DNA from 3 places in the Brachybacterium sp. GCM10030267 genome. Region 3 is predicted to be linked to each of the others. Evidence: riboswitches for the same ligand, from Rfam matches in the RefSeq annotation. Region 3 holds a riboswitch; each other region holds the start of a gene.
What was found. A riboswitch is a leader RNA that binds a small molecule or an ion and turns the genes downstream of it on or off. The one in region 3 is predicted to bind thiamine pyrophosphate.

Region 1 (10,316 bases), on a different contig from region 3:
CGTGCTGTCCACGCAGATGTTCCCCGGCGTGCTGTTCCTGCTGCCGCTGTACCTCATCTTCGTCAACATCGACGCCACCTTCGGGGTTCCGCTGGTGGGCACGCGGATCGGCCTGATCATCACGTATCTGACGTTCTCGCTGCCGTTCTCCATCTGGATGCTCGCCGGGTACTTCGACGGCATCCCCCAGGAGCTCGACCAGGCGGGCAAGGTCGACGGCGCCAGCAACATCACCATCCTGCTGCGCATCATCCTGCCGGCCGCCCGGCCCGGCATCGTGGCGGTGGCGATCTACGCGTTCATGACGGCCTGGGGCGAGGTGCTGTTCGCCTCCGTGCTGACCACGGAGGACACCCGCACCCTCGCCGTCGGCCTGCGGCAGTACGCCACCCAGACCAACGTGTACTGGAACCAGGTCCTCGCCGCCTCGCTCGCGGTGTCCATCCCCGTCGTCGCCGGCTTCCTGATGATGCAGAAGAACTTCGTCGCAGGCCTGACCGCCGGCGCCGTGAAGTGACGCGCGGGCCGGGAGCCACCCGCTCCCGGCCCCGCTCGCCCGACCACCACGACTTCCCCGAAGGAGCACCATGGAAATCTCCGTCCAGATGTACAGCGTCCGCGAGGCGCTGGCCGCCGACTACCAGGGCACCGTGGCCCGCCTGGCCGAGCTCGGCCTCCGCTGCGCCGAGCCGTTCCACCTCGTCGAGCACAAGGACGACCTGGTCGCCGCCCGCGAGCAGTTCGACATCACCTTCCCCAGCGCCCACCAAGGCTTCCTCGGCGATGTCGACTTCGACGAGGTGCTGGCAGCGGCCGGCGCCGTCGGCGTCGAGTACCTCATCGACCCGTTCTGGAACCCCGAGGACTGGAAGGACGCGGACAAGGTCCGCTCCCTCGCCCTCCGGCTGAACGAACGGGCGACCCAGGCCGAGGGCACCGGCATCCGCGTCGGCTACCACAACCACCACTTCGAACTGGCCTCCACCCTCGAGGGCCGCAGCGCCCTGGAGCTGTTCGCCGCCGAGCTGGACCCGCGCGTCATCCTCGAGGTCGACACCTACTGGGCCGCCGTCGGCGGGGCCGACGTCCCCGCACTGCTGGGTAACCTCGGCGACCGCGTCCAGCTGGTCCACCTCAAGGACGGCGACCTGGCGGAGGACCCCTCCGGCCAGCAGCCGCTCGGCGGCGGGAAGATGCCGCTGGCCGAGACCCTGAAGGCCTCCGCCGGCGTCGCCTACGGCGTCATCGAGTTCGACCAGTACGCCGGCGACATCTTCGAGGGCATCGCCGCCTCGCTCGAGTACCTCCGCAGCGCCTGAGGCCGAGACGACCCCCACCCCCACTCACGAAGGAATCCCGTGAACCTGCAGAACCCCACCGGACCCGTCGGCATCGGCATCATCGGCGCCGGCACCATCTCGGCCGAGTACCTCAAGAACCTCACGTCCTTCCCGGACGTGGCCGTGCACATCATCGGTGACCTCTACCCCGAGGCCGCCGCGACCCGCGCCGCGGAGTTCGGCGTCCCCGCCTCCGGCACCGCCCAGGACGTGCTGGACCACCCCGAGGTGGAGATCGTCATCAACCTGACGATCCCCACCGCGCACGCCGAGGTGTCCCAGTCGATCGTGGCCACCGGCAAGCACGTGTGGACCGAGAAGCCCATCACCACGATCCCGGCCGACGCCACCGCCCTGCTCGAGGCGGCCGCGAAGCACGGCGTCCGCATTGGCGGCGCCCCGGACACGGTGCTCGGCGCCGGCATCCAGACCGCGCTGCGCACCCTGCGCGACGGGTCGATCGGCGATCCGGCCAGCGCGCTGACGATCTTCCAGTCCCCCGGCCCGGAGGACTGGCACCCCAACCCCGCCTTCCTGTTCCAGGAGGGCGCTGGGCCGCTGTACGACATCGCGCCGTACTACGTCACCACCCTGGCCCTGGCCCTCGGCCCGGTCACCAGCGTCTCCGCGGTCGGCTCCAAGGCCCGCGACCAGCGCACCATCGGCTCGGGTCCGAAGGCCGGCGAGGTCTTCGACGTCACCGTGCCCACCCAGGTCTCGGCGCTGCTGCGCTTCGAGTCCGGCCAGAACGCGACCGTGCTGCTGAGCTTCGACTCCCCGCACAAGCGCGCCGGCTTCGTCGAGGTCTACGGCACCGAGGCGACCCTGACCTTCCCCGATCCCAACGTGTTCGACGGAGACTCCGCGCTGACGGTGTACCGCGGCGAGGAGCCGGCTCCGGTGCCCGCCACGGGCGCCACCACGGGTCGCGGTCTGGGCGTGCTGGAGATGGCCCGCGCGATCCGCGCCGGCGTCCCCCACCGCGCTCAGGGCGAGATCGCCGCCCACGTGCTGGACATCATGGTCGCCATCGAGACCGCCATCAGCCGCGGCGAGACGGTCACCGTGAACTCCTCGTTCACCGAGGTCGAGCCCATGCCGGCCGACTTCGACCCGTTCGCCTCGACCCTGAGCACCGCCGCGGCGACCGTCTGAGCTCCGCGCGGCTGGACGGTACTCACACGCACAGGCGCGGCTATATACATCGCGCCTGGCCGCTGGAGTACCGCTGAGCAGGATCGCCCTGGCTCGCACGGCGCACCCGCCGAGGGCCCCTGCTCCCATCCCGGGAGCAGGGGCCCTCGGCGCGACGCGGTCAGCGGGCGATCGCCCGGGTGACCTCCTCGATGCTGGTGCCGCCCTCGACCAGCATCCCGTAGATCTGCTCGTACCTCGCGGCCATCACGGGCAGGTCGAACCGCTCGAGCGCATCGCGCCGGCATTCCTGGGCACTGATCTCCCCGGAGCGCTCGATCGCGGCCGCCAGGGCCTCCACCCCGGTGGCCAGGAACCCGTTGTGCCCGTCGCGGACGATCTCCGGGACGCTGCCGCGCGGGGTCGCGATGACGGGGGTGCCGCAGGCCAGGGCCTCGGCCATGACCATCCCGAAGGGCTCCTCCCAGCGGATGGGGAAGACCAGGCACGAGGCGCGGGCGACGAGGGAACACGGGGCGACCAGCCGCGGCCATGACCCGGCACCGCCGAGGAGGCCACCCCTGCCCTGACTCCCCGGCATCGTGCGCGTTCACAGATCGCCACAACCCATACGGCCCACCACGAGGCACGGATACAGTCACCAGCGGCCACCACTGGAACCGCGACGACGAGGGCACGCCATGACCCGCAACCACCTGACCGAACGCCTCGATACCGGCACCGTCATCTGTGCCGAGGGCTTCCTCTTCGAGCTCGAACGGCGCGGCTACCTGACCGCCGGCGAGTTCGTGCCCGAGGTCGCCCTCGAGCACCCCGAGGCGCTGCGCACCCTGCACGTGGACTTCCAGCGCGCCGGCTCCGACATCGTCGAGGCCTTCACCTACAACGGTCACCGCGAGAAGATGCGGGTCATCGGCAAGGAGGACCTCCTCGAGCCCCTGAACCGGTCCGCCCTGCAGATCGCCCGCGAGGTCGCCGACGCCGTCCCGGGCAATCTCGTCGCCGGCAACATCTCCAACTCCAACATCTGGGACCCTGCGGACACCACGACGCAGCGCGAGGTCCGCGGCATGTTCGAGGAGATGGTCGGCTGGGCCGTCGAGGAAGGGGCCGACCTGATCGTCGGGGAGACCTTCTACTACGCCGAGGAGGCGCTGACCGCGCTCGAGGTCGCCAAGGCCTCCGGCCTGCCCGTGGTGATCACTCTCGCCCCGATGGCGTTCCAGGAGATGGCCGAGGGCGCCGGGATCGTCGAGACCGCACAGCGCCTCGAGCAGGCCGGGGCCGACGTGGTGGGTCTCAACTGCTTCCGCGGGCCGGCGACGATGCTGCCGTGGCTGCGCGAGATCCGCGAGGCCGTGGACTGCCACGTGGGCGCCCTGCCGATCCCGTACCGCACCACGGAGGAGGAGCCGACGTTCTTCAACCTCTCCGATCCCGCCGCGGCCGTGCCCTCCCCGCACGGGCGCACCTTCCCCACCGCCCTGGACCCCCTGCTGACCAACCGCTACGAGATCAGCGCCTTCGCCCGTGAGGCGCTGGAGCTGGGCGTGAACTACCTCGGGGTGTGCTGCGGCGCAGCCCCGATCCACATCCGGGAGGTCGCCGAGGCCGTCGGCCGCACCACCGAGGCGAGCCGCTACTCCGAGCGCATGGAGAACCACTTCATGTACGGCAGCAACGAGCGCCTCCCGGAGCATATCGTCGGCTTGGGCTCGCGCGCCTGAGCGTCGGCCCCGGACAGGTTCGGGTCCGGCCCGACGAGGCTCCAGGCTTCGCCCGAAGAGCTCTTGACTCGGCCCGACGTCGCTCGGGGCTCCGCCCGGCGCGAGGGCTTGAGCTTCCAGCGATCGCGGGCCCGAGCAGTCGATCATCGGCGCGGAATATCGGATACTGCCAGTGACCGGACACCACCGGAGGAAAGGAGCAGGACGATGACCAGCACGCCGCACGAGCACTCCCCCGAGGCCCCGCTCGAGGACGCCCTGGACCAGGAGGTCGATGCCCTGCCGGACGACGGGACCACGGACGCCCTCGGCTCCGAGGAGCTCGGCTCCGTCACCTCCGCCTACGCCGATCCAGCGGATGTCCTCGACCAGCGCCGCGAGGTCCCGCTCGACGAGGACTACGCCCCCGAGGCGACCGGTGAGGACGGCTCCGAGGACAGTGCCTTCGGGGCCGACGACGGCGCCTTCGACTCCGAGTGAACGGCGACCGACCGCAGGAGCGGGACGCCGCTCGCTGACCGGCGGGACAGTCGGCCAACCTGACCGGCGAGACCGTCGGCCCAGCTGATCGGTGGGACCGTCGGCGCACCTGATCGGCGGGACCGTCGGCCCACCTGATCGCTTGATCTCCGACCCATCGGTCATGCGTGATCTCGCCGCGTGATCGGTGACCCTCCGGGAATCGATCAGGGCGATCACGGCCCCGCTCAGCCGCCCCGGGACCCGGCCCCAGCGCCGGGGTCCCGGGGCGGCTCCTGCTGTGTCGGGGTAAGGTCGTCGTCGACACGGGGTGCCCCGCCAGGGGCTGAGATCACACCCGACGAACCTGATCGAGTTAGCGCTCGCGGAGGGATGTCATGACGTCGCACTGCGTCACTGCGTCACTGCGTCACTGCGCCGCTCGCCGCGTCGCGAGCGCGCCTCGAGGTCGGGCCCCGGGTCACCGGATCGGGAGCTCCCATCCGGACGGATCGACCGACGAGGAGAAGTCCCGATGTCCACCTCTTTCACCGACGACCTCCGTGAGGCCAGCGAACCCACCTGGACCCGAGCCGTCCAGCACCGCTTCGTGGCGGAGCTCCACGACGGGTCGATCCCCGACGAGGTGATGGCCGGATACCTGATCCAGGACCATCGCTTCCTCGACAGCTTCCTGGTGCTCCTCGGCGCCGGCATCGCCGAGGCCCCCGCGTTCGAGGCCCGGCTGCGGCTGTCGCAGTTCGTCGGCGAGGTCGCCGGGGACGAGAACACCTACTTCCTGCGCGCGTTCGAGTCCCTGGGCGTGAGCGAGCACGACCGCGCAACCGTCCCGGACACGCTGGCGACCACCGGCTTCACCACCATCTTCCGCGAAGCCGCCGAGACCCGGGACTATGCCGCGATCCTCGCCGTGCTGGTGGTCACCGAATGGCTCTACCACGACTGGGCCGCCGCCGCTCCGGACCCGCGGCCGAGCAGCTTCGTCCACTCCGAATGGATCGACCTCCACGACAACCCGGACTTCGCCGGCTTCGTGAACTTCCTGCACGCCGAGCTCGACGCAGCAGGACCCGGCAGCCCCGAGCGGGCCCGGGAGTTCTTCGAGCGCACCGTCGCCCTCGAGCTCGACTTCTTCGAGCAGTCCTACCTCCACCCGTTCACCGGGGAGGCACGATGAGCCTGTTCGACGATCTCAGGTCCGCCGCCCTGCCCGACTGGGACGATTACACCCGCCACCCGTTCGTCGAGCAGCTCGGCGCGGGCACACTGCCGCTCGCCGCATTCCAGGACTACCTGATCCAGGACTACCTGTTCCTCATCCAGTTCGCCCGGGCCAACGCGCTGGCCGCCTTCAAGAGCCGACGGCTCGAGGACATCCAGCACTCCGCCGATGCCCTCGCGACGACCCTGGCCGAGACCGATCTGCATGTGCGGCTCACCGCGAGCTGGGGCATCGATCGCTCGCAGCTGGACGCCGCACCCGAGAAGCAGGCCACCGTCGCCTACACCCGGTACGTGCTCGACTGCGGGCAGGTCGGTGACCAGCTCGACCTGAATGTGGCCCTCGCCCCGTGCGCGATCGGGTACGCCGAGATCGGGGCCCGTCTGGCTCCCCGGCTCGAGGAGCAGCCGGAGCACCCCTACCGCGACTGGATCGCCGAGTACGCGAGCGAGGAGTTCCAGCAGGCCGCGCGCGACGCCATCGCCCACCTCGACGTCCTGGCGGCGCGGTCCCTCACCGAGCAGCGATTCGAGGAGGTGGCCACGGTGTTCCGCACCGCGACCCGGCTCGAATCCGCCTTCTGGCAGCAGGCGCTGGACGGCGCCGTGGAGTGAGGGGCCACGCCGCGGCGGGCAGCCAGAAATCGGTTCCCGCCCGCCATCGAGGGTTGATACGAGGCCAGCGGCACAGTATGGTCGCACCCAAGATCAGCGGGAAACCGGTTTCTCATCGCGAGGGCGCGAGGATGATCCGCGCTCTGCCACGACATCCCCTGTGTGGTCGCCGTACCCGAGAGGCGAACCCGCTGCGATCGGACGAATGACCCCGCCGACGGCGGTCCATTCGAAGGACAGCAATCCACACTCAGGAGAGCCCGTGCTACGACGCCGACGTTTGATGCAAGCCCTGACCACCGCAGCGGTGGCTGCCCCCCTGACTGCTGTCGGCGCGACCACCGCGCAGGCGCGCCCCGAGGACCCGGCGCGAGAGACCCTGCGCGCCGGGGACGGCTGGGGGTCCGCCGGCGCCGGCACCACGGGAGGTGCCGACGCCGCCGGCGACATGGTGTTCACCGTGACGACCAAGGCCGAACTCATCTCCGCGCTCGAGCGAGCCGGCGACGAGCCCGTGATCATCACGGTCCGCGGCACGATCGACATGAACACGGGGCCCGACGGGGCTGCGCTGACGTGCGAGGACTACGCCGACCCCGCGTGGGACCTGGAGGCGTACCTCGAGGAGTACGACCCGGCCCACTACGACGGTGACCCGGAGGGACCGCTCGAGGACGCACGCGACCGTTCCCACCAGGCACAGCTGAACAGCATCCAGCTGGACCTGCCGAGCAATCTCACGCTCATCGGTGAGGACGACGCACGCCTGATCGGTGTGAGTCTGATCCTGCGCGGCGAGAACATCATCGTGAGGAACCTGGAGCTCACCGGCATGGAGAACTGCTTCCCGCAGCGCAACCAGGACGGGTGGGTCTCCGAGGGTTTCGACGTCGTCGGTCTGATCGGCGCCAAGAACGTGTGGCTCGATCACCTGACCATCGACGGACCGTATCGCGCAGGCGAGCCCAAGGAAACCATCTTCGGCGACGTGGTCCACCGGGTCGACGGCCTGCTCGACATCACCAATCAGGCAGACCTGGTCACCGTCAGCTGGAGCACGATCAGGAACGGGAGCACCTCGGTGCTGATCGGCAACAGCGACAGCAAGCCGGAGGACGAGGGCAAGCTTCGCGTGACCTTCCATCACAACCGGTTCGAGAACCTCGCCGAGCGAGCCCCACGCGTCCGCTACGGGGCTGTCCACGTCTACAACAACCTGTTCGTCATCCCCGACGCAGAGCACTTCGTCTACTCGTGGGGAGTCGGCGTGAACTCCAAGCTCTGGATCGAGGACAATGCCGTGCGTGCCGTCGACGGTGTGGCCCCCGCGGAGCTCGTGCACGCATGGGGCGGGACCGAGGTGCACATCGGCGCCACACGATTCAATGGACAGGACGTCGACCCGCTCGCCGCGTACAACGAGGTGGCCGAGGACGCGCTGGTCGAGTACCCGGGCCCGGCCCCGACCCTGTACGGCCACCGCCACCCGCTTCCCGCGGTGGAGCCCGTCGTCCGCGCCAAGGCAGGCGCGCACGGACTCTCCCGGTAAGACCCCGGGGAGCCCGCCACCGGAGGCCGGTACACGACATCTCAGGGCCGGGCCTGCCCGCAGGTATCCGACGACGTCCCACCGAGCAGGTGCTCCGGGTCAGCGCCCACCGGACTCCTGAGGACCTGCTCGGCGGGGCCGCGCCGGCCGGCCGCCGACTCAGGCCAGCAGGATGCCGGCGATCGTGGCGCTCATGAGGTTGGCGAGGGTCCCGGCGAGGATGGCCTTGATGCCCATCTGGGCGATCTCGGAACGGCGCTCGGGGGCGATCTGGCCGATGCCGCCCAGCAGGATGCCCAGGGAGCTGAAGTTCGCGAAGCCGGTCAGGCTGAAGGTGATGATCGCCGCGGACTTCTCGCTGAAACTGCCGGCCTCGGGACCGAAGTTGGTGAAGGCGACGAACTCGTTGAGCACGAGCTTCTGCCCCACGAAGCTGCCGGAGGCGACGGCCTCGCTCCACGGCACGCCCAGCATGACCATGACCGGGGCGAACACGTAACCCAGGATCTGCTCGAACGTCAGGTCACCGGCACCGAACCAGTCGCCCACCGTGCCGATCAGAAGGTTGACCAGGCCGATGAGAGAGATGAAGGCCAACAGCATCGCCCCGATCATGGCGGCGAGCTTGAGCCCGTCGCCCGCGCCACCGGCCGCGGCGTCGATGACGTTGCGGTACTGGATCTCGCCGAGGTCCTCCTCGGCGTCGTCCGTCGTCTCCTCGCCAGTGGCCCCGGCGGAGGCGTCGGACCTCGTCGCGCCGGCAGTGCCGGCAGTGCCGGAGCCGGCCGGGACCGTGCTGCTGTCTCCCGAGCGTGCCGCCCGCCGCGACTTCGCGGCGCGGCTGCTCGCGGCGACCAGCTCGGCCTCGCGAGCGACGGCATCGGGATCGTCCTCGGGCACGATGATCTTGGCCATCAGGAGGGCGCCCGGAGCGGCCATGAAGCTCGCCGCGATGAGGTATTCCAGCGGGGCGCCCAGCAGCGAGTACCCCACCAGCACCGAGCCGGCGACGGTCGAGAGCCCGCCGACCATCACCGCGAACAGGCCCGAGCGGGACAGCCGCTTGATGTAGGGGCGCACCACCAGGGGTGCCTCGGTCTGCCCCACGAAGATGTTGGCGGCGGCATTGACGGATTCGGCGTAGCTGGTTCCCAGCAGTTTGCCCAGCGCGCCGCCGAGCCAGGAGACGACCTTGGGCAGGATCTTCCAGTGGTAGAGCACCGCGGTCAGCGAGGCGAAGAAGATGATCACCGGCAGCACCTGGAAGGCGAAGACGCTCCCCTCCTCGGGCAGCACCGGCCCGAACAGGAAGGAGATGCCCTCGCCGGAGGTGTTGATCACGGCCTGGAAGCCCTCCGAGACCTTCTGCAGGGCCCACCGTCCCGGCCCCCAGTACAGGACCAGCACGCCGAACCCGACCTGGAGCGCGAGCGCCCCCAGGACGGTGCGCAGGCGGATCGCCCGGCGGTTGCTGGACAAGGCGAGAGCGATCAGCAGCAGGCCTGCCATCCCTCCGATGCCCCAGAGCAGGTCGACCATCGCTCTCACCTCACAGAAGCAGATCAGGAATATATGCCGCGGTCGCAGGCGCCAGTGTAGGGGTCGCTCGGACGTGCGCCTGCCGCGGCGGGGCCCGTACGTGGCGGTGTCCTCGTCCGGCTGCTGCCGGTACATCGTCCTGCGGCCGTAGCGTGAGGTGAAGGTCGGGTCAGGCCCGCACCCGGTCACCCCGCGCCGGCTCAGGCGAGCGCCCGGACGATCGTCACCAGCGCACCGGCGACGGCCAGGACCACCACGACTCTCATCATCGTCGGCCCGGAGAAGCGCCCGGCGAGCCGCTGGCCGACGACGGTGCCGCCCAGGATGGCTGCGATGGTCACGATCCAGCCGCCGATGCCGAACGACGGCAGGGCCCACTTCGCGGCGAGGGACACGATGCAGATCACGGCGAAGTGCGCCTGGATCGAGGCCGCGAACCCACGGTGCTCCCAGCCCGTGGCGATCGCGTAGACCGCCACGGCCGGGCCGCCGACGCCCGCGGTGACGTTCATGAAGCCCGACGCCGTGCCGAATGCCGAGCTGACCGTCATCGAGTCCTCGAGCCGTCCCGAGCGGAAGAACACGGTGACAGCGATCGCCACGAGGACCGATACCCCCACCAGCACGGCGAGCGGATCCGCCGGCAGCACCAGCAGCACGAGCGCTCCGATGCCGATGCCCACCAGGGAG
Region 2 (10,316 bases), on a different contig from region 3:
GCGAGGCGGCCGTGCCCAGCCCGCGCTGGATCCGGGTGCGCAGGATGATCTCCCACTGCCGCCCGAGGTGCCCGACTCGCACCAGCGCGACCACGGAGGCCGCGACCGGCCTGGCGGGCAGTCTCAGCCGGCCTCCGAGGGCGTCGCCGAGGGCGGTCACGTCCACGCTGCCCAGGGCCAGTACCCCCGGCGCGACGAACATCATGATCCGGGCCGCCTCCTTCAGCCCCAGCAGCCAGGCGTCCCCGGACAGCGCGGGCGCGTCCCCGAGCAGGGCGGTGGTCCAGGCCAGCCCGGCGGCCGAGAGCAGGATCGGGGTCAGCCGCAGCGCCGCGCCGCGCAGCGTGCGCACCGCCAGTGGGCCCAGCAGCACGAGCGGCAGCAGCGCGAGCAGTCCGCCCTGCCAGGTCTGGACCGCGAACGAGCCGATGGCGGCGAGGATGCCGATCAGGCAGAGGGTCAGCGGGTTCAGGGCGTCGGCCGGGATCCGGCGGCGCGGCGGGGGAGGATCCCCGTGCCCTGAATCCGGCAGCTCGATCCGGTGATCGGCCCGGGCGATGAGCTCGGGGTCGTGGGTCGCGGCCAGCACCGAGCAGCCGCGCGCGGCGGCCTCCTCGAGCAGGTCCAGCACGGCGCCGCGGCGGCGCGCGTCCAGCCCGACCGTCGGCTCGTCGAGGACCAGCAGGTCGGGCTGCTGGGCGAGGGCGGCCGCGAGTGCGGTGCGGCGCTGCTCCCCGCCGGAGAGCCGGTAGGGGTTGGCCCCGGCGAGATGGGCGAGGCCTGCGCGCTCGAGGAGCTCGTCCGCGAGGTGCTCGTCGTCGGCCCACGGAGAGGCCAGCAGCTCCTCGCGCACGGTGGCGGCGACGAACGAGTGCTCCGGATCCTGGGGGACGACGGCGATGCGCTCGCGATCCGGGCGCCGGACGGTGCCGGTCGCGGGGCGCATCGCCCCCAGCAGGGCGCGGACGACGGTCGTCTTGCCGGCGCCGCTGGGCCCGGTCAGCACCGTCAGCTGCCCGGCCCGCGCCTCGAGGCCGACGGGGATCGTGACGCCCCGGCGCGGCACGGTGACCTCCTCGAGGGAGGCGACCACCGTCCCGGGATCGCTCCCGCTCGGACGCCGCGGAGACGGGCCGGCATCCGGCGGCGCCTCCCGCCGCGCCAGCACTCCGGCCTCCTCGAGCAGATCGCTCTGGGCGGCCAGCACCGTCCGCGGGTCCCCGTCGGCGAGGACCCGGGCCTGCTCGCCGAGGACCACCAGGCGGTCCACGTGATCCAGCCAGGGCTCGATCCGGTGCTCCGCGACGACCAGGGTGCGGCCCTCGGCGCTGGCCAGGATCGCCGAGCGCACCTGCTGGGCGGTCTCGGCGTCGAGCATGCTCGTGGGTTCGTCCAGCAGCAGCATGTCCGGGCCGAGCGCGAGGGCGCCGGCCAGGGCGACGCGCTGCTGCTGCCCGCCGGAGGCCTCCAGCGGGCCGCGCGACGGCTCCAGGTCCACCTGCGCGGCATCCAGCGCCGCCGCGGCGCGCCGGTGGACCTCCGGCCGGGGCAGGGCCGCGTTCTCGGGCCCGAAGGCGGCATCGCGGCCCACGGTCGCGGCCACCAGCGCGTGCGCGGGATTCTGCAGCAGCAGGCCGCGCTCTCCGGGCCGGGACGAGACCGCCATGTGCCCCGAGAGCTCGCCGGCCTCCTCATCGAGAAGACCGGCGAGGGCGCGCAGCACCGTCGATTTCCCGCTGCCGCTCGCGCCGGCGAGCAGCACGCGCTGACCGGCGGGGATGCTCAGGTCGAGGTCGGCGACCGTCGGCTCCCGCCGCGAGTTCGGGCGCCAGCTGAGCCGGGACAGCGCAAGCGCGGCCCCGGCGGCGGATTCCCTGGTTCTCACGCCGCAGTCCTCACGCCGCGGCGGCGCGGGCGTGCTCCCGTCCCGCGGCGAGCGAATCCACCGCGCCGGTGGCCACCAGGGCACGGGTCGCGGCCCAGCCCAGGCCGCCGCCCAGCGCGGCGCCGGAGACGAGGAAGAACCCGAGCAGGATGAGGGCGAAGGGCCAGCTCATCTCGGGGTAGTAGGCGAAGCGCTCCCAGATCCATTCCAGGCCGCCGGCGAGGACTCCGCCGAGGACGGCCACCGGGAGCGTGAAGCGGCGGTACGCGGTCAGCGCGACGGCGAGCTCGACGCCGCCGCCCTGCAGCAGGCCGGAGACCACGGTGCCCCAGCCCCACTGGCCGCCCAGCAGCATCTCGAGGCATGCCGCGATCATCTCGGCCAGCAGCGCCGCGCCGGGCTTGCGGACGATCAGGGCGGCGAGGACGGCGGGCAGGAACCAGATGCCCACCAGCAGACCCTCGGCGGGGCGGAACGCCATCGTCAGCGGGCTGATCAGGGTGTAGAGCTGGCCGTACCCCAGGAACGCGACGCCGAAGGCTGCCCCGATCATGACGGTGACCAGCAGATCAATGGTGCGAAAGCGTGTCATCACTTCTCCTTCCTCTCACGGAAGGGGCGCACGGCATCATCGATGCCGCACGGATATCCCGACTCCCTACGCCGGTGTGAACCGGATCAGGTTCGAGGGTCTGCGCAGGTTCGCGCACTCTCAGCACCCCGTTGGTGCTCCCCTGTCAGTGGATGACCGGCACTCAGGATACTCCCTCGGCGGTGGCGTCAGCGCCGCGCCCGGATCGCCTGGTCGATGGCCGCGGCCGTCGCCTCGGGGTCCTCGGGCGTCAGCAGATACCCGGTGCCCTCGCGGCCGACGATCTCGACCATGGTCCCCGGCCGGGTGACGACCATGCGGTAGGACTGCCGCGTCTCACCGCCGGTCAGCAGCTTCCGGTCGCCGACGGGCCGCAGCTCCTCGGGCCGGGCGGGGATCACCATGCCGCGGCGCCATCCGTAGCCGCCGAGGCTTGCCCCGACGGCCGGCTGCGGCACGATGCGGTACTGGACGGTGCGGAAGCCGGCCAGCGGCCACGTCGGGCGCGGGAGGAAACCGCCGAGGCTCACCGTGAGGCCGCGGTCGTCGACGATGAAGCGCGTGTGCTGGCCCATCCAGGTCCACAGCGCCAGCAGTGCGAACACCCCGGCGGCCGGCGGCACGGCGGCCACGAGGCCGCGCTGGGCCAGCACCAGCGCCAGGACCGCACCGAACAGCAGGGTCAGGGCGATGCGGGTCCACCCGACCCAGGAGGGCCTGGTGGTGCCGACGTAGAACGGCGCCTCGGGCCTCACGGGATCCTCACCGTCGTGCTCACCAGATCGACACCCGCTCCTCGGGGGCGCGGTACATCCCGTCGCCCTCGCGCACGCCGAAGGCGCTGTGGAACTCGTCGAGATGGCCGGCGACCGTGTTGCAGCGGAACTCCATCGGCGCGTGCGGGTCCACCGCGAGCCGGCGGATCGCCTCCTGCGTGCGGTTCTTGCCCCGCCACACCGTCGCCCAGGACAGGAAGATGCGCTGCAGACCGGTGTACCCGTCCAGTTCGGCCGCGGCCCCCTCGGCGGACCTGCTGGCCAGGTATGCCTTCACGGCGATGGAGAGACCGCCGAGGTCGCCGATGTTCTCGCCGATGGTGAGGGCGCCGTTGACGCGGTGGGAGTCGTCGAGGTCGCGCGGGGAGAGCTCGGAGTACTGGGCGATGAGGGTGGCGGCGCGGTCGTCGAAGGCCTGACGGTCCTCGGCCGTCCACCAGGTGACCAGGTTGCCGTCCCCGTCGTACTTCGAGCCCTGGTCGTCGAAGCCGTGGCCGACCTCGTGGCCGATGACCGCGCCGATGCCGCCGAAGTTCACGGCGTCCTCCGCCTCGCCGTCGAAGAACGGCGGCTGCAGGATGGCGGCGGGGAAGACGATCTCGTTGCGCCCGGGGTTGTAGTAGGCGTTGACCGTCTGCGGCGTCATGTGCCACTCGGTCTCGTCGATGGGGCCGCCGACCTTGGCGTACTCGTAGTCGGCGTCGAAGCGGCGTGCGGCGCGCGCGGTGGCGACCAGGTCGCCGGGGACCACCTCGAGCCCGTCGTACTCGCGCCAGCGCTCGGGGTAGCCGATCTTGGGGGTGAACTTCTCGAGCTTGGCCAGCGCCTTCTCCCGGGTGGCCGGCGTCATCCACTCCAGGGTCCCGATCGAGCTGCGGTAGGCCTCCAGCAGAGCATCGACCAGGGCGGTCATGCGCTCCTTGTGGGCCGGCGGGAAGTGGCGGTCGACGTACTCGCGGCCGACGGCGAAGCCCACGGCGCCCTCGACGAAAGCGACGCCGCGCTTCCAGCGCTCGCGCAGCTCCTCGGCGCCGGAGAGCACCTTCCCGAAGAAGGCGAAGTCCTCCTCGACGATGGCCGCGGGCAGGTAGGGGGCGTACGAGGAGACGGCGTGGAGGGCCAGCCAGGTGCGCAGCACGGCGAGGTCCTCGCCGGCCAGCAGCTCGGCAGCGGCGGAGACGAACTCGGGCTGGCCGACCGAGACCACGTCGAAGACCGATTCCGGGGCGCCGGTGCCCTCGATGTAGGCGGTCCAGGGGAAGGCCGGGGCCAGCTCGCGGCGCTGCGCCTCGTCCATCGGGTTGTAGGACTTCTCGCGGTCGCGCAGGCGCACGACGTCGACGTGGCATCCGGCCAGGCGGGTCTCGAAGTCCATCACCGCGGTGGCCTGTGCGTCCGCATCGCCCTCGACCAGGCCCTCGCGGCCGGGCAGGCCGGTCAGGCGGGCGAGAGCGGCCAGGTGCTCGGTGTAGGCCTCGCGGATCTGCCCGTAGTGCTCCTCGCGGTAGTAGGACTCATCGGGCAGGCCGAGCCCGCCCTGATGCAGTTTGACCTGGTAGCTGGAGGAATCGTGGTCGTCGGTCCACACGTAGGCCAGCAGGGCGCTCGCGCCCGAATCCGGGGCGGCCATGGTGCGGGTGATGGCCTCGAGGTCGTCGGCCGCGGTGATGGCGCTCAGCATGTCCTCGAGGGGCGCGGTACCGGCCGCCTCGATCGCCTCGGTGTCCATGAACATGCGGTACAGCGCGCCGACGCGGCCGCGGTCGGTGACGGGTGCTCCCTCGGCGGCCCCGTCCCCGGTCCCCGCCGCCTGCTCGACCTCTGCCGCCGCCTGCTCGACGATCTCCCGCACCCGCTCCTCGGAGAGGTCGCGCAGCTGATGGAAGGCTCCGTCGCTGGAGCGGTCCGCCGGGATCCGGTGCTCGCGCAGCCATCGCCCGTTGACGTGGCCGAAGAGGTCGTCCTGGAGGCGGATGCCCGGATCGACCTGGTCGAGGACGAGGCCGGAGTTCACGGTGGTCTCGGACGAGGGGGCAGTGGTCATCATCGCTCCTGCGGGATCGGACGGAGGGGACAGGTGTGGGGGGGTGCGCCGTCAGGGGGTCGCCAGACCCAGCGAGGCGAGGGCGAGGGTCAGCAGGCCGATCACGAGCGGGGCGTACGCCCAGGGGGACCGGGAGCGCTGCGCCGGCGGCCGGCGCTGGATGACCAGGGTGGACAGGCCCGAGCCGACGGAGAGGACCGCGGTGCCGATGGCGAGGACCGGGGACATGATCACCAGGGCGGTCGCTCCCACCTGGAAGGCCACGGTGCCGATCACGTCCAGCAGCCGCATGATCACGGTGGAGCGGGCGCCGACGCGTCCTGCGAGCAGCGTCGAGACGGCGTCCTCGGACCATTGCGAGGGGCGCGCGATGCGGCGACGGGTCGCGACCGTCTGCACCGTGGCCAGGGCCAGCCACACGATGGCCGCGCCCGCGCCGACCCACACGCCGAGCTCGGCGCGGATGTCCGCCGGCCACAGCAGCATCGCCAGCAGCACCGCGGCCACGCGCAGCACCTCCTCGATCGTGCTGCGCACCGCGAGCAGCCCTGGGTTCACGGCCAGCTGCCGGCGGGTGCGCGCGACGAACAGGCTGGTCGCGACCAGGGCGAGCAGGTGCGAGGCGCCCAGGGCGACGCCCAGCAGGAGCACCACGGGGCTGGTGGGGGCCAGCGGCAGGATCGCCAGCAGCAGGACCACCCCGAGCACGGGGATGATCAGGGCGAGGATCGAGTAGCCCTGGACCAGGCCGCGCACCAGGTCGGCGCCTGTGGGCGGGTGGTCGTGGCCGGTGTGGTCGTGCGGGTCGGCGCAGGCCTGCTCCGCGGGCTGGCCCGTGGTGCCGGGGCGGCCGGAGGTGTCGGTCATGGAACTCCTTCGAAGTCCCTCTCAGGGTAGCGGGGCTCAGGAACCATTCCGGTCGGTGTGGAACGATGTGAGCGTGAGGACCGACGCTGCAGAGACCAGGGGACCAGGGCTGACCCCGGTGCAGCGCCAGCGCGCCATCGGTTCCGTGGTGGCGGCGGCCACGGGAGACGCTCTCGGCGCCCCGTACGAGTTCCACGCTCCGGTGGTGGCCTCCGAGGACATCGGCATGATCGGTGGCGGAGTGCTGGGCTGGCAACCGGGGGAGTGGACCGACGACACGTCCATGGCGATCGTGGTGCTGGAGGCCGCGATCTCCGCGCCGGACGGGCACGATCTGCGCATCGAATCCGCTCAAGATCACATCGCCCGCGAGTGGTACTCCTGGTCGCTGGGCACACCGGATATCGGCACGCTCACCTCGACGGTGGTGCGTCGCGCCGCGGACCTGGCGTGGGCGGACGGTCACTACGCGCCCAGGGCGGCGGACTTCCGCGCCGCGGCGGCCGGTGCGCACGAGGAGCTTCCGGCCAATGCCGGCAACGGGTCGCTGATGCGCACCCACGTCGCGGTCCTGCCCTACCTGCTCTCGTCCGACGACGACGTGGCCGACGCGATCGACGTGGTGTGCCGGCTCACACACGTCCATCCCGATGCCACCGAGGCCTGCATGCTGTGGGGCTTCGCGGTGCGCCACGCGATCCTCACCGGGGAGCTCGACGTGCGCCGCGGCCTGTCCCGGCTGGACGACGAGCGCCGGGCGCTGTGGATCGACCGCATCGAGGAGGCCGAGGCCGGGACCCCCGTCTCGTTCCGGCGCAACGGTTGGGTCGTCGGCGCGTTCCAGGCGGCGTGGTCCGCGATCACCGTGGTCAGCCCGATCCCGCAGGGCAAGTTCGACCAGCGCGACGCCATGGTCGCCGCCCTGGATGCGGCGGCCCGCGCCGGGTACGACACGGACACCGTCGCCTGCATCACCGGCGCCCTGCTCGGGGCCGCGCTGGGGCCGAAGTCGGCGCCGCCGGAATGGCGGCGCATGCTCTTCGGCTGGCCCGGCTACGAGGTCGACGAACTGATCGGCCTGGTCGACCAGGTGCTCGAGCCGATGCTCGCCCCTGCCGGCGAGGAGAACTGATCGTGTCGGAGCGAGGCTGGGATCTGCGCATCCTCAGCTGGAACCTGTGGGAGCTCCGGGGCGACCTGCGGGCCGCGATCGAGACGATCGTCGACCTCGAGCCCGACGTGCTGCTGATGCAGGAAGCGCCGCGGTTCGTGCTGCCGACGGCGCGGCTGGCCTGGTTCGCCGGGCAGACCGGACTGCGCGTCCTGGTCGGCGGCGCGGGCGGCCGGGGGCTGGCGATCCTGGCGAGCGACGAGATCGCCCGGCAGGTGATCCGGCGCGGCGCCCATCCCGTCGCCCAGCGGCTGAGCGACCTGAACTCGACCTACCCGCGTGGGGTGGCCGCCGTGCGGCTCTCGGTGCCCGGTGGCGGCGCGGTCGTCGTCTCCTCCACGCATCTCGCGCTGCAGGAGGAGAACCGCATCGCCCACGCCGAGCACCTCAGCGCGCTGGTGCGCGGGGCGGGCGCGCCGGTGATCGTCGGCGGGGATCTGAACGAGACGGCCGACGGTGCGGCCCGCCGCCTCCTCGCGCCGGTGCTGGAGGACCCTGCGGAGCCCTCGGAGCTCACCTTCCCGGCGGCCCGTCCTCTCCGACGGATCGACGCGGTGATGACCACGCCCGCGGTGCAGGTGCGCCGAGCCGGGGCGGTCACCTCGACGCAGCGGGTCCCCGCGGAGCGTCTGGCCGGCGCCTCTGACCATCTGCCGACGCTGCTGGACGTGACGGTCCGGGGCTGAGCGGCCGGGGGTCGCTGCGCCGATCCCGATCACCGCACCGGGTGCAGACCCGTCCGCAGCGCGATGAGGTCGTCCTGGCCGCCGACATGACGGATCGCCACGCCGTTCTCGTCCCGGCCGACCACGGTGAGCTGGGTGCGGTAGGCGTCGATCGCGCGATGCACGGCAGCGCCCGTCCCGGGATGCTCCCGCCAGGAGATCCCGGTCTTCTCACCATCGGTCTCCTCACCAGCGGACTCCTCACCGGCGGGCCGCTCACCGCTGGCGACCTCCACGAACGGGATCCCCGTGCGCCGGCAGGCCTCGAGCGTCACGTGGTGGGCGTGGACGTGGTCGGGGTGCCCGTACGAGCCGTCGTCGTCGTACCCGATCACCACATCGGGACGGACGTGCTCGAGGAGGGCCACCAGATCGGTCACCGCGTCCTCGAGGGGGCGATGCGTGAAGCTCGTCGGCCCCGCCGTGTCGGACGGGCCGGCGAGCCCGTCACGCACCCACTGCATCCCCGAGTCGCGATACCTGCGTGGTGCGGCACCGGCGGCGAGGGCCGGAGCCGTGCCGAGCATGTGCCGTTCGGCGACGCCGAGCGCGTTCGTGGCGGCGTCGATCTCCGTCTGACGGATCTCTTCGAGGGAACGGGGATCGTCCGCGGCGACGGAGCCCGGCACGATCTCGCCCTCCTCGCCGCGGGTCGCGGTCACCAGCACCACCCGGGTGCCGGCGGCGGCGAGGGAGGCGATCAGGGCGCCGCTCGAGAGGGACTCGTCGTCCGGGTGGGCGTGGACGGCGAGCACGGTCCCGGCCTCGTCGAGGAGCTGCCACGGATCCCGCGTCATGCCGACTCCCCGCCGGAGGGATGATGATCCGCGCCGTCGCGGCCGACGATGCGCGCGTACAGCGCCGCCAGGGCCTGGGCCCCGCTCTCCCAGGTCCGGGTGGCCGCGAAGTCGCGAGCGGACCGCACGGCGTTCGCATATCCGTCGGCGTCGCCGAGCAGTGACTGCACGGCCTCCGCCCAGACATCGGGATCCCGGCTGCTCAGCACCACGCCGCCGGGGCCGACGGCTTCCTGGACCCCGCCTGCACAGCGCCAGGCGACGACCGGGGTCCCGCTGGCCTGCGCCTCGAGGGCGACCAGCCCGAAGGTCTCGGACCAGCTCGTCAGCAGCAGCGCGCCGGCACAGCGCATCGCCTCGGCCAGCTCGTCGCGACCCATCGACCCGGCGAACTCCACGCGGTCGGTGACACCGAGCTCCTCCGCACGGTTCTCGAGCTCGCTGAGGTACTCCTCGAAGTCCTGGGAGGCACCCCCGGCGAGGACGAGGCGCGCATCGAGCGCGGGGTCGAGGTGCGCGAGCACCTCGAGGGCGTGATCGGGTGCCTTGAGCGGCTGCAGGCGTCCGGTGAACAGCAGCGTCGGACAGTGGCGCCGCTCCTCCAGCGAGGAGCACGGACGGAAACGATCCACGTCCACGCCCGGCCGGATCACGGCGAGCCGGTCCCCGGTGACGCCGTAGCGCTCGCCGATGGTGCGTGCTTCCGCTTCGGAGACGGAGACGACGAGGTCCGAGCCGTCGGCGACGAAGCGCTCACCCGGGATGCGGCCTGCGGATTCCGCGGGCTCCCCGGCGTCGAGGCTCTCGGCGTCCTCGGGGGCCGCCACGGAGTGGAAGGACTGCAGGTGCGGCACGCCCAGCTCGCGCGCGACGGGCAGGGCGGCGACCCCGCTGAACCAGTGATGGGAGTGGACGAGGTCCCAGGTCCCGGTGGCGAGGCTCCGGTGCAGGGCGTCCCGGAAGGGGGCGATCGCCTGCTCCATGTCGCTCTTGGCGAGGGGAGCGGCCGGGCCGGCGTCGAGATGGTGCAGCCGGACGCCGTCGGCGACCTCGATCACGGCCGGGGCCTCCGGGTCGCTGCGGCGGGTGAAGAGGTCGACCTGGTGGCCGAGGCGCGCGAGCGCCAGCGCCTGTTCGAGGACGACGACATTCATCCCCCCGGCATCGGCACCACCGGGATCCTCCAGAGGCGAGGTGTGCAGAGAGATCGCGGCGACGCGCAGCGGAGCGACAGGCATGCCAGCCATCCTAAGCGGCGGAAAGAATAGGCCGTTGTTCGCCCATGACGAAACAAAGGGCGTCCTGGGTCACGGGAAGTTGAAACGGCGATCAGCATCATAGAGCCATGAGGGCCATGGATACGGCGGAGAAGGTTGATTGGGCGGCACTCAATGCCCATGCGGCGGGCCGTCCTGCCCGCCGGCTCGTGGCGAAGGCGATCGCGGCGGCCGGCGGTGAT
Region 3 (10,316 bases):
TCGAGCCCGCGCAGGCGCATGGCCCGCAGGGCACCGAGAGCGGCGAGATCGTCGCGGCACAGCAGTGCATCGATCTCCAGGCCCGTATCCAGCGCTCGTCCGAAGGCCGCCTCGGCCCCCTGGGCGTCCCCGACCCCGCGGGGGACCAGGAGTGAGTCCTCGGCGGCCAGGCCGGCCGCTTCCAGCCCGTCGCGGTAGCCCTGCAGGCGCAGCAGCGAGGTCTGCGACAGCGCAGCGGGCTCGTGCCCGAGGAAGCCGATGCGGCGGCGGCCGAGGGCGACCAGGTGCGCAACCGCCTCGGCCGCTGCGCGGACGTTGTCGATGGCGACCTGGTCGGAATGGCGCGGGCGCTCGGCCTCGCCGAGGAAGACGACCGCAGTGTCCCCGCGCAGCTCGTCGAGCTCGGCCGGGGTGAGGTCCTGGGGGTGGATGATCACGCCGTCGACCACCCCGGCCTCACGCCCGCGCACTGCGGAGCGCTCGCCGTCGGCCGTGCCGCCGGTCTCCTCGAACAGCAGGTGGTAGCCACGAGCCGCGCAGACCCGGGAGATGACGTGGGCGAGCTCGGCGAAGTAGGGCCGGCGCAGGTCGGCGAAGGCGAAGGCCAGCATGTTCGACCGGCCCGTGGCCAGGCTGCGCCCGGAGACGTTCGGGCGGTAACCCAGCGCATCGATCGAGGCCTGCACCCGAGTGCGCATGGGGTCGCTGACGTGCTGATACCCGCGCACCACATTGGAGACCGTCTTCATCGAGACGCCCGCGTGGTCGGCGACGTCCTGCAGCGTGACCCGGCTCATCCGTCCAACGGTACCCGGACCGCGACGTTCCCGGATCCCGATTGACCGGGAGTTTCCAGCGCTGTAAATTCGGCGGGCATGAGCACCGCTGACGCCTCCGCAGACCCCGCCGGCCCCGTCGACCCTGCGGGTACCGCAACCACTGCCGGCCCCGCCGACGGAGCCGCCCGCCCCGCGCCGACGCCGGCCAGCCGCCAGGACGGCTCCTACCCGAGGCCGCAGCTGCTGCGGGAACAGTGGGCCGACCTCACCGGGACCTGGTCCTTCCGCCATGACGACGCGGACGTCGGCCTCGCCGAGGGCTGGAGCCGCGGCTTCGACCGGCCGCGCGAGATCCAGGTCCCCTTCCCGCCGGAGTCCGAGGCCTCGGGGATCGCCGAGCCCGGCTTCCATCCGGTCGTGTGGTACTCACGGACCATCGGAGCCACGCAGCTGGCCGAGGCCGGCTCCGGTGACGACGCGCCCCGTCTGCTGCTGCACTTCGGCGCTGTCGACTACCGCGCCTCGGTCTGGATCGACGGGCAGTTCGTCGGCGAGCACGAAGGCGGCCACACGCCGTTCAGCTTCGACGTCACAGAGCTGCTCGCGCCGGAGGGCGAGCACCTGCTGGTCGTCCGCGCCGCCGACGATCCGCTGGATGTGACCCAGCCGCGCGGCAAGCAGGACTGGCACGAGGAGGCGCACGCCATCTGGTATCGCCGCACCACCGGCATCTGGCAGACGGTGTGGCTCGAGGCCGTCCCCGACGTCTCCGTGCGCGACCTGCGCTGGAGCCCGGTGACCCCCACGACCCAGTCCCTGACGGTCCGGTTCCGCGGCACCCCGCCGGCCGGGTCCCGCCTGCGGGTGACGCTGCGCTTCCTCGAGCGTGAGGAGGACCTCGGCACGATCGAGGTCGAGGTCACGAATGCGCGCCCCACGCTCGAGCTCACGGTCCCCGTCGCGCGCCAGCGCAACGGCCAGGCCCAGGACGAGCTGACGTGGTCTCCCGAGAAGCCCCGTCTGGTCGACGCCGAGGTCACCCTGCTGGATGCCCGCTCCCGCCCGCTGGACCTGGTCACCAGCTACTTCGGGATGCGCTCGACCGCCGTGGGCGGTGGGGCGTTCCTGCTGAACGGCCAGCCCTACGACGTCCGCAGCGTGCTGGACCAGGCCTTCTGGCCGGAGTCCCACCTGGCGGCGCCCGAGCCGCTGGCTCACCGCCGCGAGGTGGAGCTGATCAAGGCGCTCGGGTTCAACGCGGCCCGCATGCATCAGAAGATCGAGGACCCGCGCTTCCTGTACTGGGCCGACCGGCTCGGTCTGCTGGTCTGGGGCGAGGCGCCGGGGGCGTACGAGTTCTCTGCCCTCGCCGTCCAGCGGCTGACCTCCGAGTGGATGGCGGCCGTCGAGCGGGACGTCTCCCATCCCTCGATCGTGACCTGGGTGCCGCTGAACGAGTCCTGGGGCATCCAGCACGTCACCGACGACCCGGCCCAGCAGGCCTACGCCAGGGCGCTGACCGATCTCACGCGCGCTCTGGACCCCAGCCGCCCCGTGGTCTGCAACGACGGCTGGCAGCAGCAGAACACCGACATCCTCACGATCCACGACTACGAGGGCGACGGCGCCGCCCTGGCCCGCACCTATGCCGACGAGGCCGCCCGCACGCGCGCCGTCGAGGGGATCGCGCCGTCCGGCCGGTTCCAGCTCGTCGGCGGCGCCGAGGACCACGGGCAGCCGGTCATGCTCACCGAGTTCGGCGGCGTGAACTATCAGGACGGGACCCGGCGGGCCGACGGGTGGGGCTACACCCGCGCCACCGACGGCGAGGACTGGATCGAACGGATCACCGCGCTGTACGACGGGATCCGGGCCAGCAGCTTCCTGTCCGGCTCCTGCTACACGCAGCTGACCGACACCATGCAGGAGACCAACGGGCTGCTGAACGCGGACCGCACCCCGAAGATGCCGATCTCGGAGATCCGCCGGGCGGTCACCGGCAGCTGAGCGCGCCCGGGCAGGCCGGTCAGGCCGGTCAGGCCTGCCACGGCGCGTCCGGCTCGGCACTGGATCAGGTCAGCGCCTCGGACCAGACCGGTCCGTCAGAACAGGTCGGGCTGGGCCTCGCCGCGCAGGACGGCCAGGGCGCGGCGCGCGCGGGCCCCTCCCCAGGGGGAGAGGATGTCGGCGTCGGCCTCGTCGATCAGTGCCCAGTCGTCGAGCTCGGAGGCCTGCGGCACGATGTTCGCCTCCAGCTCGGCGCGGGGGACCACCCCGGCGTCGAAGACGAAGTGGACCGCCATCGGGGCGCTGCGCGCCGGGTTCGCCGGGGACCAGTTCGCCGCGAGCAGCCGGCCCACCTCGAGGTCGAGCCCGAGCTCCTCGAGCACCTCCCGCTGCGCGCACTTGCGGGCATCCTCCCCGGGGTCCACGCCGCCGCCGGGCAGCAGCCAGTGATCGCGATAGTTGGGCTTCTCGACCACGAACCGGTCGTCCTCGTCACGCAGGATCACCGCCCCCGAACTGATGACCTTGGGCAGGGAGGCGAAGTAGGCGGGATCGGGCAGCAGACGCGGCATGTCCCCATCGTGTCACTGTCGGCGTGTCACTGTCGGCGTCACTCTGCGCGTTCGAAGCGCACGGTCACGCCGGGCGCGGCCTGCGCCAGGAGATCGAGCCCGGTGCGGGTGGCCACCGCGATCACGGGGTAGCCGCCGGTGGTGGGGTGATCCGGGCCGAACACGACCGGTAGCCCCGAGGGCGGCACCTGGATCGCCCCGGGGACCATCGCCTCGCTGGGAAGGCTCGCCGCGCCCTCGGGCACGGGCAGGGGAGTGCCGTCCAGGCGCACGCCGATGCGATCCGAGTCCGGGCGCACCGTCCACTCCGTGGCGAGCAGCGCCTCCAGGGCCGACGGGCCGAGCAGGTCATCGCGCGGGCCGGGATGGATCGGGATCTCGAGCGGTGACGGGGCGGGCAGGGAGTCCCCGCCGGCGGGAGCATCGATCACCAGCAGCGCGATCTGGCCGGGGACCGCATCGAGCCCGCGCACGGGACCGGTCAGCAGGTGGTCCCCGGCGGCCAGCGGGTCGGGGCCGAGACCGGAGAGGGTGTCGCGCGAGCGCGACCCGAGCACCGCCCCGCCGGTCGGGGGCGCCGCCGCGGCCCTGCTCGCGCCGCCGGCCCGGCCGACGGTCCCGTCGGGCTGCTCCGCCGAGGCGCCGGTCTCGCCGGAGCGCTCGGACCGTCGCACCGCGCGGATCCCGCCCCGGACGGCCATGACCAGGCGCAGTCCGGCCGCCGCCGGCCCGAGCTCGACCTCGTCGCCGCGGTCCAGGGCGATCGGGGCGCCGCGTCCCTCTCCGGCGGTGAGGTCGAGCGGGGCGGCCTCGGGGTCGTCCCGCCGCACCGTGAGCCGGGCCGGGGCCCCGGCCACCGCGATCACCGTGGCGGCCGACGCCCGCAGCCGCAGCGGTCCCACCAGCGTCTCGAGCACGGTGGCGTGGGCGGGGTTGCCCACCGCGAGGTTCGCCTGGACCAGGGCGCCGCGGTCGAACGCTCCCGACGGGCTCACGCCGATCGCGCCGCGACCGGGCCGGCCGTCGTCCTGGAGGAGGGTGAGCGGACCGGGGGAGAGGACCTCCAGCGCCGGGGTGCCCTCGGTGATCGGCGTCCCTGTCGCGCCTCGCCGTCGGGTGAGTCGGGCGGGTGCGGCCGCGGCCTCGCGCCCGGCGCGCGCGAGGGTCGTGGCCGGCCGGGCGGTCCGCGCCGTCGGCCGCTGCGCGGTGAACCGCACCCGGGTGCCGGGCGTCAGCAGGGCGGGCGGCTCACGGCTGGGATCGAAGAGGTCGACGTCGGTGCGGCCGATGAGCTGCCAGCCGCCGGGGGAGGGGCGCGGGTAGATCCCGCAGTAGCGGGAGGCGAGGCCGACGGCGCCGGCCGGCACGGTGGCCCGCGGTTCGGTGCGGCGCGGCACCTCCCACGGAGGCCCGGCGGTGCGTCCTGCCCCGGCAGTGCGTCCTGCTCCGTCGGGATCCCCCGCCTCGTCGGCCACGAGATAGGCGAAACCGGGGGCGAAGCCGCCGAAGGCCGCGGTCCAGGTGGTCGCGGTGTGGGAATGGATCAGCGTCTCGGTGCTCATGCCCAGCAGTTCGGCGGTCTCGACGAGATCCTCCCCGTCGTAGACGACGCCGATCCGGTGCTCCGTGTCCCCGGCCGATTCGCCCGGAGCCGCGCGCAGGTGCTGAAGCAGCTCCGTCAGCTCCCGCAGGTCCCGCGCGACGGAGCCTCGAAGCAGCAGGGTCCGCTCCGCCGGGACCAGCTCGATCAGGGCAGGGGGAGCCAGCCCGCGCACCGCGGCCGCGGCGGCCAGCACGGCACGGGTGTCGGGGTACTCGGCCAGGATCGCGGTCTCCCCGGCCCGGTGCACGCGCAGCGGCGGGGCCAGCAGCCATCCCGCCTCGGGCGCGGCGGCGCCGGTCACAGCGCCGCCTCCAGGTGCACGCCCGCCGCCTCGAGCCGGTCCCGGACGGTGCGGGCCAGCGCGACCGCCCCGGGAGTGTCCCCGTGCAGGCACAGGGAGCGGCACGGCAGGTCGAGCCCGCTGCCGTCGGCCGTGCGCACCCGTCCCTCGGAGGCGATCGACAGTGCCTGCTCGGCGACCGCCTCCGGGTCGGTGAGCACAGCGCCCGGACGACTGCGCGGCATCAGGGTGCCATCGCCCAGGTAGGCGCGGTCGGCGAAGCCCTCGAGCACCACCTCGATCCCGGCCTCCCGTGCCCTCTCCACGACCACGGCGCCCGGCGCGGCGACCAGCGGGAGGTCCCCGAGGTCGCGCAGCGCCTGGATCACGGCGCCGGCCTGGGCCTCGTGGCGAGCCAGGGTGTTGTACAGGGCGCCGTGGGGCTTCACGCCCCGCACCGCGGTGCCCTCGGCGCGGGCCATCGCCTCCAGCGCGCCGACCTGGACGATCAGCAGATCGGTGAGGTCGGCCGGGGCGATGTCCAGGAATCTCCGGCCGAAACCGGCCAGGTCCGGGTAGGCGACGTGCGCGGTGATCGCGACCCCGTGCTCGGCGGCGGCCCGGCAGGCGGCGCGCATCGTCCCCGGATCCCCGGCGTGCCCTCCGCAGGCGATGTTCGCCGTGGTCACCACCTCGAGCATGGCCGCGTCATCACCCATCGACCACGCGCCGAAGCCCTCACCCAGATCGGCGTTGAGGTCGCACACGGGATGGTCGGCGCTCATGCGGCTGCTCTCCTTCGCTCTGCCCGCCACGACGACGGGGTCACCGCTCATTGTCCGCGCACGGCGCCGGCGCGGCCAGGGGTGACGGGCGGTAGTGTCGCGGCCATGAGCGAGCGCCCGACCGACCAGACCGATCCGTCGCCGCGCGCGGGCTCCTCGGCGCCGGACAGCTCCGCCGCGCACCACGTCCTGGACCAGGCCGACGGCGGCGAGCCCCGCCGGCTGCTGTCGCTGAGCGATGAGCAGCTGGCCGGTCTCGACGGGCACCAGCAGCCCCAGTTCACCGCCATGCCCTGGCTCGACCAGCGCCCCGACCAGGCCGCCGTCGCGGCCGAGGTCGGACTGCGCTCGCTGATCGCCGACGGGCGGGTCAGCGCTGCCCGGGACGGGGCGACCGGGCGGCTGCGATGGGTGGCCGGCACCGAGCTCCGCGGCTGCCAGCTGCTGCGCCGCACCGCCGCGCGATTCGCCACCGCGGAGCGCACGGTGCAGTCCGAGAGCGGCCCGCTGGTCAGCCGCGCGTACTACTACGTCCATGAGACCGGTGTGCTCGAGGAGGAAGTGACCCCGTCGGGCATCCACCACTTCACACCGTTGCGGGTCGAGCAGGTCCCCGCCCGGATCGCCACGCTGATCGACCCGAACTCCGTCGCCGGCCAGGGCGGCGCCCCGGTCACCGTGCGCCGCACCGAGCTCGCCTCAGGACACCCGCTCGCCGCCCGGCTCGCCGACACCCGTGCCCAGAGCGTGCTGACCACAGTGCACGCCGACGACGACAGCGTGCAGCAGGTCAGCGTGTATGTCACCGGCAGCGAGGTGCTCACGATGGAGGCGCTGGACCCGGCCGCCGAGGACCCGCCGCTGGAGTTCCGGCCCGTCGACGCGGGCGACCTGGTCGCACTCGCCGCGGCCGTCGTCTCCTGAGCGCCTCCCGCAGGATTCGCCGGCCCGCGCGCGGCCCATCGCGCTGGTCAGAGGCTTCCGCGGGGCCCCTCAGCTCGTGAGGACGTCTCAGCGTCGGTCAGCTCGTGAGGGCGTCCCGCAGCGTCCGGGCCGCTGCCTCGGGATCGTCGGCCTCGGTCACGGCGCGGACCACCACGATCCGCTCGACACCGGCGCCGAGCAGCTCGGGGACACGTTCCGCGTCGACTCCGCCGATGGCGAAGAACGGCTTCGCGTCCCCCGTCCGCTGGGCGGCGGCGCGCGGCAGGTCGAGGCCGACGGGGGCGCGGTCCGGCTTCGTCGGCGTCGCCCACACCGGACCGGTGCAGAAGTAGTCCGGACCCGCATCGGCGTCGGCCGCCTCCATCTGCTCGATGGTGCGGGTCGAGCGGCCGATCAGGACGTCGCGGCCCAGCAGCGCACGGGCATCCAGCGTGCTCAGGTCGCCCTGGCCGAGGTGGAGGATGTCCGCGCCGGCCAGCGCGGCGACGTCGGCCCGGTCATTGGCCGCCAGCAGCGTGCCGTGCGCGTCGGCGATCGGCCGCAGCGCCCGCAGGGCCTCGACCTCGGCGCGGGCCTCGGCCGCCTTGTCCCGCACCTGCAGGATGTCCACTCCGCCGCGGAAGGCGGCCTCGGCGAAAGCCAGCAGGCCCTCGAGCCCGCGCGAGAGGTCGACGCAGACGTACAGGCGGGAGGCGCGCAGGGCTTCGCGGCGCCGGGCACCGGCCTCGCTGGTCGCCGACGAGTGAGCGTTCATGGGCACAGCCTGGCACAGAGCGTGACCGGGACCCGGAACCTCCGGCCTGCCGGCGCCGTGCCGCCGGCACCGTGCCGCAGGCACTGGCCCGCCGGCTCGTCGGCGTCTGCGCCGGCGCGTAGACTCGAGGGGTTCCGTGGGAGCCCGAGACGCCGGGCTGAGAGGGCGCAGCGCGCCGACCACCAGCACTGGATGCGGATCATGCCGCCGTCAGGAGGAATCTCAGGATGCGTGCCATGCATGTCGCCGTCATCGGCGCGGGCATCGTCGGCCTGCTCACCGCCGCCGAGCTGCGAGCGCGTGGTCACCGCGTGGAGATCCACGCCGAGGGGGTCGCCGACGGGGCCACGTTCGCGGCCGCCGGGATGCTCGCCCCCGCCGCGGAGATCCAGGTCGGGCAGGGCCCGCTGTGGGCCATCATGCGCGAGGCCTCCCAGGCGCACCGCGATCTCGCGAGCCGCCTCGCCGCGCGCACCAGCGTGGACCCCGGCTACCGGGACGATTCGACCGTGATGATCGGACGGGACCACGCCGACGCCGCCGCGCTGCGCGACCTGGCCGAGATCCAGCGCTCCACCGGAGCGGCCGTCCGCGAGCTCACACCCCGGGAGCTGCGCCGTCTCGAGCCCGCCCTGGCCCGCGGCATCGCCGGCGCGCAGCTGATCGAGCACGACCACCAGGTCGACCCGCGGCGCCTGGCCGCCGCCGTCCAAGACATCCTGGCCGGAGCGGGCGGACCCGGGGACGGCCCCGCCGTTGCCATCCACCGTCGCCGCCTCACCTCGCTCGAGGAGATCGACGCCGAGCGGATCGTGCTGGCCGCAGGGCTGGGTGCGGGAGAGATCGCGGGCCCGCACCGCCGCCTCGGCCTCGCCCTGCGCCCCGTCCACGGCGACATCCTGCGCGTGCGCGTGCCGACCTCGCTGCTGGCCCCGGGCGAGGACAACCTGGTGGCCCGCACCGTGCGCGCCACCGTGCGGGGACGATCCGTCTACCTGGTCCCGCGCGCCGATCGCCACCTGGTCATCGGTGCCACCAGCCGCGAGGACGACCTCGCCGGCACCTCCACCGGCGGCGTCCACCAGCTGCTCCAGGACGCGATCGAGATCGCCCCGTCCGTGCGGGAGACCGAACTGGTCGAGGTCACCACCCGGGCACGCCCCGGCACCCCCGACGACCTCCCGCTGCTGGGCCCCGTGCCCGGCGATGACCGCGTGATCGTCTCGACCGGCTACCACCGCCACGGGATCCTGCTGTCCGCTTGGGCCGCCCAGCGCACCGCCGAGCTGCTCGAGGACCCCGCCGCGCCCCGCTCGCAGCTGCTCGACGCGGTCCGGCCCGAACGCTTCACCATCCCACCGCCGACGGCGTCCCTCCCGCCATCCCCCGTACCCAGCGCCACCGCCTCATCCGCCCAGGAGAACCCATGAATCTGTCCCTGACCGTCAACGGCGACGAGGTCGCACTCCCGCCGGGAAGCACCGTCCGCGACCTGGTCAGCTCCCGCCTCGGCCAGGAGATCGGCGAGGACGGCCGCGCGAGCGACGGCAGTCCGCTCGGCGTCGCCGTCGCCCTGGACGACACCGTCGTGCCCCGCACCCGCTGGGCCACGACGCCCGTGCCCGATGGCGCGCGCTGCGAGTTCGTCACCGCCGTGCAGGGAGGCTGACCCATGACCCGTCCCTCCGCACGTCCCGACCTCGCCGACGACTCGTTCACCATCGCCGGCACGCCCCTGACATCGCGCCTGATCATGGGCACCGGCGGGGCCACCGACCTCGCCGCGCTCGAACGCGCCCTGGTCGCCTCCGGCACCGCGCTGACCACCGTCGCGATGCGCCGCTTCTCCGCGGCCACCGGCAACTCGGTGTTCACGCTGCTCGAGCGGCTCGGGATCAAGGTGCTGCCCAACACCGCCGGCTGCTTCAGCGCCCGCGACGCCATCCTCACCGCGGAGCTCGCCCGTGAAGCGCTGGAGACGGACTGGATCAAGCTCGAGGTCATCGCCGACGAGGACACCCTCCTGCCCGACGGCATCGAACTGGTCGAGGCGACCGCCGAGCTGGTCCGGCGCGGCTTCACCGTGCTGCCCTACACCACCGACGATCCCGTCCTGGCCCGTCACCTCGCCGACGCCGGCGCCGCCGCGGTGATGCCGCTCGGCTCACCGATCGGGACGGGCCTGGGCATCCTGAACCCGCACAACATCGAGCTGATCACCGCCCAGGCCAGCGTCCCGATCGTGCTCGACGCCGGGATCGGCACCGCCTCGGACGCGGCGCTGGCCATGGAGCTGGGATGCGACGCCGTGCTCGTGGCCAGCGCCGTCACCCGCGCCCAGGACCCCGAGGCCATGGCCCGGGCGATGGACTGGGCCGTGCGCGCGGGACGCGCCGCCGCCGGGGCGGGACGGATCCCGCAGCGCCGCCTGGCGCTGGCCTCCTCCAGCTTCGAGGGACTCATCGAGAGCGACGCCGTCGACGCCGACGATGCCGGGGACACCGAGGCGGTCGGCGCGGCCGGGGCGCCCGCCGCGACCGGACGGATGGCCGAGTCATGGTGAGCGCAGTCCCCGGCCGCAGCCCGTCGGC

Region 1: another riboswitch for thiamine pyrophosphate. It lies ahead of ACFQS2_RS04010 (TenA family protein); the one in region 3 lies ahead of thiO (glycine oxidase ThiO).
Region 2: another riboswitch for thiamine pyrophosphate. It lies ahead of ACFQS2_RS15415 (ECF transporter S component); the one in region 3 lies ahead of thiO (glycine oxidase ThiO).

What each region holds. Positions count from the first base shown of each region.
Region 1 is NZ_JBHTCX010000003.1:338,732-349,047, forward strand. It holds gene ACFQS2_RS03980 (carbohydrate ABC transporter permease) at 1-517, shown strand, start outside; gene ACFQS2_RS03985 (sugar phosphate isomerase/epimerase family protein) at 588-1,319, shown strand; gene ACFQS2_RS03990 (Gfo/Idh/MocA family protein) at 1,365-2,495, shown strand; gene ACFQS2_RS03995 (glycosyltransferase) at 2,656-3,075, opposite strand; gene ACFQS2_RS04000 (homocysteine S-methyltransferase family protein) at 3,176-4,222, shown strand; gene ACFQS2_RS04005 (hypothetical protein) at 4,430-4,702, shown strand; TPP riboswitch at 4,999-5,092, shown strand; gene ACFQS2_RS04010 (TenA family protein) at 5,217-5,879, shown strand; gene tenA (thiaminase II) at 5,876-6,538, shown strand; gene ACFQS2_RS04020 (polysaccharide lyase family 1 protein) at 6,846-8,087, shown strand; gene ACFQS2_RS04025 (NupC/NupG family nucleoside CNT transporter) at 8,247-9,626, opposite strand; gene ACFQS2_RS04030 (TSUP family transporter) at 9,827-10,316, opposite strand, start outside.
Region 2 is NZ_JBHTCX010000017.1:174,906-185,221, reverse strand. It holds gene ACFQS2_RS15420 (ATP-binding cassette domain-containing protein) at 1-1,885, opposite strand, end outside; gene ACFQS2_RS15415 (ECF transporter S component) at 1,896-2,477, opposite strand; TPP riboswitch at 2,524-2,631, opposite strand; gene ACFQS2_RS15410 (glycosyltransferase) at 2,666-3,232, opposite strand; gene ACFQS2_RS15405 (M13 family metallopeptidase) at 3,252-5,297, opposite strand; gene ACFQS2_RS15400 (hypothetical protein) at 5,349-6,164, opposite strand; gene ACFQS2_RS15395 (ADP-ribosylglycohydrolase family protein) at 6,238-7,296, shown strand; gene ACFQS2_RS15390 (endonuclease/exonuclease/phosphatase family protein) at 7,299-8,021, shown strand; gene ACFQS2_RS15385 (PIG-L family deacetylase) at 8,051-8,857, opposite strand; gene ACFQS2_RS15380 (glycosyltransferase) at 8,854-10,095, opposite strand; gene ACFQS2_RS15375 (class I SAM-dependent methyltransferase) at 10,203-10,316, shown strand, end outside.
Region 3 is NZ_JBHTCX010000011.1:168,077-178,392, forward strand. It holds gene ACFQS2_RS10005 (LacI family DNA-binding transcriptional regulator) at 1-797, opposite strand, end outside; gene ACFQS2_RS10010 (glycoside hydrolase family 2 protein) at 876-2,786, shown strand; gene ACFQS2_RS10015 (NUDIX domain-containing protein) at 2,882-3,358, opposite strand; gene ACFQS2_RS10020 (carboxyltransferase domain-containing protein) at 3,397-5,262, opposite strand; gene ACFQS2_RS10025 (LamB/YcsF family protein) at 5,259-6,026, opposite strand; gene ACFQS2_RS10030 (hypothetical protein) at 6,132-6,950, shown strand; gene thiE (thiamine phosphate synthase) at 7,048-7,725, opposite strand; TPP riboswitch at 7,852-7,958, shown strand; gene thiO (glycine oxidase ThiO) at 7,953-9,155, shown strand; gene thiS (sulfur carrier protein ThiS) at 9,152-9,394, shown strand; gene ACFQS2_RS10050 (thiazole synthase) at 9,398-10,288, shown strand; gene ACFQS2_RS10055 (ThiF family adenylyltransferase) at 10,282-10,316, shown strand, end outside.